2 regions of the Microbacterium galbum genome follow, and region 1 is predicted to be linked to the other one. Evidence: predicted binding sites of a transcription regulator. Region 1 holds the regulator's gene; the other holds the start of a gene.

Evidence for each region. Region 1 encodes HspR, which represses chaperone genes until heat shock. Its sites were predicted from a motif close to AAGTTGAGTCNNNNNGACTCAACTT; they were not measured.
Region 2: RWH45_RS10980 (Hsp20/alpha crystallin family protein) is a predicted target of HspR. The motif match lies at 2,127-2,151, and genes of this name have one in related genera.

What each region holds. Positions count from the first base shown of each region.
Region 1 covers NZ_JAWDIS010000001.1:1,605,896-1,610,301, forward strand. Annotated here, with positions in the region: gene dnaK (molecular chaperone DnaK) at 1-484, shown strand, start outside; gene RWH45_RS07580 (nucleotide exchange factor GrpE) at 494-1,108, shown strand; gene RWH45_RS07585 (DnaJ C-terminal domain-containing protein) at 1,120-2,103, shown strand; gene RWH45_RS07590 (heat shock protein transcriptional repressor HspR) at 2,195-2,638, shown strand; gene RWH45_RS07595 (hypothetical protein) at 2,809-3,402, opposite strand; gene RWH45_RS07600 (ABC transporter ATP-binding protein) at 3,563-4,406, shown strand, end outside.
Region 2 covers NZ_JAWDIS010000002.1:381,932-386,337, forward strand. Annotated here, with positions in the region: gene RWH45_RS10965 (SDR family NAD(P)-dependent oxidoreductase) at 1-416, shown strand, start outside; gene RWH45_RS10970 (DUF2231 domain-containing protein) at 514-1,074, opposite strand; gene RWH45_RS10975 (manganese catalase) at 1,080-1,961, opposite strand; gene RWH45_RS10980 (Hsp20/alpha crystallin family protein) at 2,200-2,655, shown strand; gene RWH45_RS10985 (iron-containing redox enzyme family protein) at 2,762-3,832, shown strand; gene RWH45_RS10990 (CDGSH iron-sulfur domain-containing protein) at 3,829-4,029, shown strand; gene RWH45_RS10995 (hypothetical protein) at 4,043-4,198, shown strand; gene RWH45_RS11000 (sugar ABC transporter ATPase) at 4,278-4,406, opposite strand, start outside.

The sequences.
Region 1 (4,406 bases):
GAAGGACAAGGGCACCGGCAAGGAGCAGTCGATGACCATCACGGGCGGCTCGTCGCTGCCGAAGGAGGACATCGAGCGCATGGTGCGCGAGGCCGAGGAGAACGCGGCCGACGACAAGAAGCGCCGCGAGTCCGCCGAGACCCGCAACCAGGCCGAGACCCTGTCGTACTCGATCGAGAAGCTGATCAAGGAGAACGACGACAAGCTCCCCGCCGAGGTCAAGACCGAGGTGCAGGGCGATGTCGACGCGCTCAAGACGGCTCTCGCCGGCGACGACGACGACGCGGTCAAGACCGCGTTCGACAAGCTGAACGCCAGCCAGGGCAAGCTCGGTGAGGCCATCTACGCCTCGTCGCAGGCCGCGGGCGAGCAGGCCGACCCCAACGTGGGTCAGCCGGGCAACGGCGAGACGCCGAACCCCGAGGAAGACGTCATCGACGCCGAGGTCGTCGACGACGAGAACCCCGACGAGAACAAGAAGTAAGCAGAGAACATGGCACACAAGGACGACGAACAGCCCACGGGCTCGGGCGCCGGTCCTGACGAGACGGGGCCGGAGGAGAACACCTCCGGCCCCGCGCCGTCGGGCGACCAGTCCGAGCCTTCGGGGACGGATGCCGATGGCCTGACCATCGACGACATCCTCGGCGCCGAGCAGACGCCCGAGGCGGCCGCAGAAGGTGCGTCCTCCGACAAGGAGGCCTCGCTGCTGATCGACCTCAAGCGCCTGCAGGCCGAGTACGCCAATTACCGTCGGCGCACCGAAGAGCAGCGGGAGCGCGAGATCGAGCGCGCCAAGGGCGAGGCCGTGAAGGGCCTGCTGCCCGTCATGGACGACCTCGACCGCGCCGCCAAGCACGGCGACCTCGTCGAGGGCAGCCCCCTCGCCGCGATCGGCGACAAGGTGCGGGCCGTGGCCGAGCGCCTCGGCGTGGTGTCGTACGGCGCCGTCGGCGACGTGTTCGACCCCCAGCAGCACGAGGCGATCTTCCAGGCGCCGACCCCGGGTGTGACCGAGACGACGATCCTCGAGGTCGTCGAGGTCGGCTACCGCCTCGGTTCGGTCGAGCTGCGACCGGCCAAGGTCGTCGTCGCCGTGCCGGCCTAAGAGGAGGACGCATGGCGAGTCAGGACTGGTTCGACAAGGACTTCTACAAGGTCCTCGGTGTCGACAAGAGCGTCAGCGCTGCCGATCTGAAGAAGACGTATCGCAAGCTCGCGCGCCAGTACCACCCCGACTCGAACCCGGGTGACGCGAAAGCCGAGGCGAAGTTCAAGGAGATCAGCGAGGCCTATTCGGTGCTCAACGACCCCGAGCAGCGCGAGGAGTACGACCAGATCCGGGCCATGGGCTCGGGGGCGCGCTTCTCCGCTCCGGGGGCGAGCGGCGGCGGCGGTTTCGACGACGTCTTCAGTCGGTTCGGTCAGGGTCGCGGCCAGCCCCAGGGCGGCTTCGACGACTTCTTCTCGATGTTCGACCAGCAGGGCGGCGGGGGCTTCGGCTCCGGACGCTTCGGTCAGACGACGGGAGGGTTCCGCGGTTTCGGCGGCCCCCAGCGCGGGTCCGATGTGACGGCGCGGACGACGATCGACTTCGTCACCGCGGCGAAGGGCGAGACCATCACCCTGCAGGGCGAGGACAACGTCCCGTTCAAGGTGAAGATCCCGGCCGGCGTCTCGGACGGGCAGAAGATCCGACTCCGGGGTCGGGGACGCAAGTCCCCCGACGGCGGCGAGAGCGGCGACATCGTCGTGACGGTGGCGGTGCGCCCGCACCCCGTGTTCACGCGCGACGGCCTCAACCTGCGGGTGACGGTCCCCGTCACCTTCACCGAGGCCGCTCTCGGCGCCACGATCGAGGTGCCCGCGCTGGGCGGCGAGACCGTTCGCCTGCGCGTGGCCCCGGGAACCCCCTCGGGTCGCGTGCTGCGCGTCAAAGGCCGCGGGATCGCGACCGCCAAGGGCACCGGCGACCTGCTCGCCGAGGTCCAGGTGGCCGTGCCCGCACACCTCGACGACGCGGCCCGCGAAGCCCTCGAGCGCTACCAGGCGCTCGAACCGAAAGAGAACCCCCGCGCCGACCTGATGGCCAAAGCGCGGTAGACGCACGCGCGTCGCCGTGGTTCTCGGCATCCGATGAGTCAGGATGCCGAGAACCCGGTGTCGCACCCGCCACGACGGAAGAAGGTGAGACGTGGCTGAGAGAGAGATCGACGAAGACGCCCCGATCTTCGCCATCGCCGCCGCGGCGGAGCTGTCGAACATGCACCCGCAGACGTTGCGACAGTACGACCGTCTCGGTCTCGTGGTGCCCGCGCGCACCCAGGGCGGATCGCGGCGGTACTCCAGCCGTCACGTGCAGCAGCTGCGCGAGGTCGCGCGGCTCTCCGGTGAGGGCATGAGCCTGCCCGCCATCGCGCGCCTGCTCGCTCTCGAGGAGCGCGTGCACGAGCTGGCGCGTCGTGTGAACGACCTCGAACGACAGCTCTCGGCCGAGCGGCAGTCGCGCCCCGGTGCGCGCGTCTTCGCGGCGGGCGCGACCGGCTCGGTCGTGACGTTGCGCCACGGCGCGCGCGTCCGCCGGGCGACCGACGTCGTGCTCTGGCGCCCGTTGGGCCCGTTCGATCTCGACGACTGAGATTGCGACGCTCGCCTGCGCGGCGGAGGTCCCCGAGCCTGTCGAAGGGACCGGACCTCGTTCAGGGTCTGCGCAGCGGCGGCCCCTGAGCCTGTCGAAGGGACCGGAACGCGGCGCATGCCCGGTGGCTCCGGCGGACGTGCCGACCCCCACCGTGGGTCGCTGCCCGATCAGGCCGGATCGATGCGCAGCACGGTCGGCGACTCCCCGACCTGCAGGTCGTCGACGACGCGGAGCGTGCGGGCGACGTCATCCACCGCGCCGATGACCGTGCCGAAGCGCTGGCGGTCCGCGCAGACCGCGGTGACGGTGACGAAGTGCGAGCCGGTGTCCCACGTGTACGTCGCGAACGGCGGGGTCTTCGGGTCGGCGGGCAGGGGCATCGCCAGCTTCTCGCCGACGCCGAGGTGAGGGTTCCGGAACGACTCGGTGTCGTCGTACTCCATGGGCATCATGGCGCGGGCGGTGCGCAGCTGCGGCGTCGCCTCCTGCAGTTGCGCCATCACCACCAGCAGCTCCGGGTCGCTCTTCCACACCCACACCAGCACGCGACCGGCGGCGCGGTGCATCAGCAACGGGGCCGCCTGGCTGAGGATCCAGGCGAAGGCGCCGCCGCCCGGACGCGGTGTCGCGCCCGTGCCCTGGTTCGCCTGGCTCAGCAGCATGCCGATCGCCGCCTTGCGGTGGCGGCGGCCGCGGAATCCGAGGGAGCCGGTCACCGGCACCCAGAGGTCGGCGGGGGCGTCGGCCTGCAGTCGGGACATGCCCCACAGCCTACGAGCCGCCTCCTGGGAGAGGGATGCCGCGTGCCGGCGTTCGCGAGCAGAGAACGCTCCCACGTGGGAAAGCCTCGCCGATGTCGGAGGTCAGTGCCAGGCTGGGACCGCGGTCATCGCGATCGCACTCGAACACCCGGAGGGTCCCGTGCTCGGCAAACTCCTCATGCGTTATCTGTCGCGGTATCGATGGCTGCTCGTCGCGATCCTCGTCTTCCAGGCTGCGTCCGCCCTGGCGACGCTCTACCTGCCGCGCCTCAACGCCGACATCATCAACCTCGGTGTCGCGCAGGGCGACACGGGGTTCATCTGGTCGCGCGGCGCCCTCATGCTCGTCATCTCCCTCGGTCAGATCGTGGCATCCGTCATCGCCACATACTTCGCCGCGCGTGCCGCCATGGCCGCCGGCCGCGATATCCGGCGCGACGTCTTCGAGCGCGTGAGCGGGTTCTCCGAGCGCGAGCTGTCGCAGTTCGGCGCAGGCTCTCTGATCACCCGCAACACCAATGACGTCCAGCAGGTGCAGATGCTGGCGATGATGGGCGCCACCATGCTCGTCAGCGCCCCGCTCCTCGCGGTCGGCGGGGTCATCATGGCCCTCCAGCAAGACGTCGGGCTCAGCTGGCTGATCGCCGTCGCGGTGCCCGTGCTGCTCATCGCGGCGGGGCTCATCATCGCTCGCATGGTGCCCCTGTTCCGCAGCTATCAGTCCAAGCTCGACGGCGTGAACCGGGTCATGCGCGAGCAGCTGACGGGGGTGCGCGTGGTCCGCGCTTTCGTGCGCGAGCGCATCGAAGAAGAGCGCTTCCGCCGGGCCAACACCGACATCCTCGTGGTGGGCCGCAAGGTGGGCTCCCTCTTCGTGCTGCTGTTCCCGCTGGCCATGCTCGTGCTCAACGTGACCGTCGTGGGGGTCATCTGGTTCGGCGGCATCCAGGTCGACGCCGGCGGAGTCGAGATCGGCACCCTCTTCGCGTTCATCCAGTACGTCG
Region 2 (4,406 bases), on a different contig from region 1:
CGCTGCGGCAGGAGATGCTCGCGCACCGCGGCATCCGGGTGAAGGTCGTGCTGCCGGCCAGCATCGACACCCCGATCTACCAGCGCGCAGCGAACTACACCGGGCGCACCGCCTTCCCGCTCCCGCCGGTGGTCGCCGCCGACCGCGTGGCCCGCGCCATCGTGCGTGTGACGCGCGGACGCCGGCACGAGGTGGGCGTGGGGGCCGCGCAGTTCGTCACCCGTCCGCTGCAGTTCCTCGCGCCGCGCGTCTACGACCGCTTCATCCGCGCGCTGCAGCACGCGCTCGGCCTGCGCCGCCGGCCCGCGACACCGACCAGCGGCGCGGTGCTGGAGGCGCAGCACGACCCCGGCGCGGTGAGCGGCGGCTGGGCGCGCGTGCCGCTGCGGCGCCCGCGTTCTTCCACGGGAGGCTGAGCCCGTCGAAGCCTCCGGTCCCTTCGACAGGCTCACGGACCTCCCGCCACAGGAGGCTGAGCCTGTCGAAGCCCCCGCGGTCGAGAGGACCGATCGGTCAGGCGGCCGTCTCGAAGCCCTCGCGCTGGGTGTTCTCGTCGGCGACCCGCACGCCCCAGCGGTAGGCGAGCTTTCCGCCGAGCCAGCCCGAGACGCTCAGCCCGGCGGAGGCCATGACGCTGAGCCCGAAGGCCACGACCGGGACCCGCGCGAGATCCAACGCCCGCACGACGAGGCTGGTCGAGAACAGCGCCATCGCGGTGACGTTGATCACCAGATGAGCGACGGCCGTCCGCCGAGCCGGCGTTCCGCGCGGAATGCGCGACATGTCGAGCAGGCCGAGCACCGACGCCCCCACTGCCCCGCCGAGACCGATCGCGATGAGCCAGCGCGAGCCCTTCGCGAACGCCCGGGGATCGTCGGCGGCGAGAGCCAGCAGGTCGAAAACGAGGCTCGACGACCACGCCCCGATCGGCACGGTCACCGCGACCGGATGGAACGGGTGCCCGTACGGCCCCGCCACGATCGACCGCGGCACCTTGGCCGCGCGCATCGCGGGAAAGCTCGCTCCGCTCCGCGGCGCCGAGACCGTCGAGGGCCCCGGCGCCGCGGCATCCATCCCGTTCATTCCTTGTGCAGCGCGTCCTGCGCGCGCCCGGCGAGCTTCTCGACCGTGTTCGGCAGCTCGGTCGTGCCGTAGAACCGCACGTCGGGCTTGGTGGGCGGGGGCATCGGCACGCCCGCGGGGGGCTCGGGGAGGTAGGTGAACTCGCCCTTGCCGTCGGGCGTCGGCCCCGAGGCCCAGGTGCCGTCACCGGCCTGCGCACCGTTGCTGAAGTTGATGTATTGGTACGACACGTCGCGATCCTCCTTGTCGAGGGGGAAGTTGCTCGGCACGGGCATCTGCTCGTAGCCCTCGGCCTGCAGCTCGGCGGCCGCGGCGGCCCACTGGTTCTGGTGCATCGTGTCGCGGGCGAGGAGGAACGCGAGCAGGTCCTTCACGCCGTGGTCATCGGTCTGGTGATACAGCCGCGCGACCTGGACGCGCCCCTGCATCTCGGCGTTCGCGTTGGCGGTGAAGTCGGCGAGCAGATTGCCGCTCGCGGTGATGAAGCTGCCCTGCCACGGGTTGCCGTTCGCGTCGACGGGGCGGGCACCAGCGCCCGCGACGATCCCGTGCTGGATGTCGGTGCCGCCGATCACGGCGGCGACGGTCGGGTCGTCCTGCACGGCCTCCTCGGTGATGCCGAGCGGCGACTTCTCCAGCAGCTGCGCGATCATGATCGCGAGCATCTCGACGTGACCCATCTCTTCGGCACCGATACCGAACACGAGGTCGCGGTACTTGCCGGGCATGTGCATGTTCCACGCCTGGAACTGGTACTGCATCGCGACCGAGATCTCGCCGTACTGGCCGCCGAGCACCTCCTGGAGCTTGCGGGCGTAGACGGCGTCGGGCTTGTCGGGGGTGGCGCTGTGCTGGAGTTCTTGTCGGTGGAAGTACATGTCTCTCCTCGTCGTCGGGACGCCGACCGGGGGGCTCGGCATCGACGGCCACGAAACGCTTCCTCGCAGGGGTCCGGCACGGGGGTTGCGGGCGCGGTCGACGCGGGCCACAATCGCGCGCCCGACCTCTTGGCACTCTCGACCCGAGAGTGCTAATCTTCTGCCGAGTTGAGCGAGCATGACTCAACTTCTGGAGCCCCGGATGCCACGTCCGGACTGATCGAAAAGGAGAACGACCATGGCCACCTACGACCCCTTCCGCGACCTCGACCGCCTCGCGTCGACGCTCCTCGACGCCCGCCGCGGCGGTGGTCCGCGCCGGATGCCGATGGACCTGTACCGCGACGGCGATCACTACGTCCTCGCGGCCGACCTGCCCGGTGTCGACCCCGGGTCGGTCGACATCGACGTCGACGGCCAGCTGCTGACGATCCGCGCCGAGCGCACCCTCGGTTCGGGCGAGGGCGTGAAGTGGATCACCCGCGAACGCGAGACGGCATCCTTCGTCCGACAGCTCAACCTCGGGCAGGGCATCGACACCGAGCGCATCAGCGCCGCCTACCGCAACGGCGTGCTCTCGGTCACGATCCCCGTCAGCGAGAAGGCGAAGCCGCGGCGCATCGCCGTGTCGACCGACGACGGCGAGGGCGTGATCGAAGCGCACGAGAGCACGCCGCAGCCCATCGAGCAGTGATCACCACCGAGCGAGGGAGCGGTCCCATCCACCCGCTCCCTCGCCCGGGCGCCTCCGCTTGTCAAGGGTCTCGAACAACCGCCGCTCCCTGACGCACAGTGCCTGGGTGCCGCCGACTCTGTCCTCGCCCCCGCCCGCTGCGCCCGTCGACGACGTCGAGGCCCGGCTGGTGCCGTTCGACGCCCGCGGACCCGTGAGCGCCGCGGTTCTGCGTCACCTCGTGGACGGTGTCGCCACCGGGCACACGGCACTCGCCGACGCGGCGGTCTCCACGACCGCCGACATCGCGTGCGACGACGATCTCCAGCTCGCGCTCTTCGCGCTGTACGCCTCGTCGTACGGATCGATCGCGGCGTTTCGTGCCGAGCTCGAGTGGGATCCCGCGCTCGTCGCCACCCGACGCGTCATCGAGACGGCCTTCGAGGCCTCGCTGCGCGAGAGCATCGCCGTCCCGCAACCACCCGCGCCCACCGCGGATGCCGTGGCCCGCGACCTCTTCGCCCTGACCGGCGCCGAGGGCGGCCCCAGCCTCTCGCGTCACCTGGCGCGCAAGGCCACGCTCGAGCAGGCGCACGAGTTCCTCGTGCACCGCACGGTGTACACGCTGCGCGAGGCCGACCCCCATTCCTGGGCCATCCCCCGCCTGACCGGCCGCCCCAAGGCCGCCCTCGTCGAGATCCAGTCCGACGAGTACGGCGCCGGTCGCCCCGACCGCGTTCACGCGACCCTGTTCGCACGGGCGGTCCGCGGCGCCGGACTCACCGACGCGTACGGCGCCTATGTCGATGACGTTCCCGCCGTCACCCTCGCGTCGCACAACACGATGTCGATGTTCGGACTCAACCGCCGCTTGCTCGGCGCGATCGTCGGTCACCTCGCCGCGTTCGAGATGACCTCCTCGATCCCCAACCGTCTCTATTCCGAGGGGCTGCGCCGGCTCGGCTTCGGCGACGATGTGTGCGGGTACTTCGACGAGCACGTCGAGGCCGACGCCGTGCACGAGCAGATCGCCGGACGCGACCTCGCCGGCGCCTTGGCCGAGGACCGGCCCGACCTGCTCCCCGACATCCTGTTCGGCGCGGCCGCGTGCCTCGAGGTCGACGACCGCGTCGGCCGACACATGCTGGACGCGTGGTCGCGGGGTGCGTCGTCGCTGCGCACGGAGGACGAACGATGACCGACGACCGCGTCACGATCACGGCCTACCCCGACGGTCCCCTCCTCGTCCGCGGTGACGCCCACCTCCTGACCAGCGAGGGGGCGGAGGTGCCCCGTACCCGCCGCACCGTCGCCCTGTGCCGCTGCGGACTGTCGACCATCAAGCCGCTCTGCGACGGAACCCACAAGGCGTCGGGTTTCCGCACCGAGGAGTGAGGCTCTCGCCCCGATGCGTCTCGACGCCGACGACGCGCTGCCGCTGCGACGGAGGGACGACGCCGGTCTCGACGAGCTCGCGGACGACCCTCACGACCTCGTGCGTCGGTCGGCCACGCCCTCACGCGCGCTGCGACGCGGGGTCGCGGACGCCCGCGACCATGCGTAGGCGGCCCGGCAGGAGAGGGGCCCACGCGCACGACGACGCCCCGACCACCGGGAGCGGTGACCGGGGCGTCGGGAGTGCGTCAGAGGTCTTCCGGAGCGAGATCGCCCTGACCCTCTTCGCCCAGTTCGACGACGCCCGGGTCCTCGCCCTGCGAGTCGGTACCGGTGGACTCGGGGTGGATGTCCTCGAGGGGGATGTCACTGTCGTC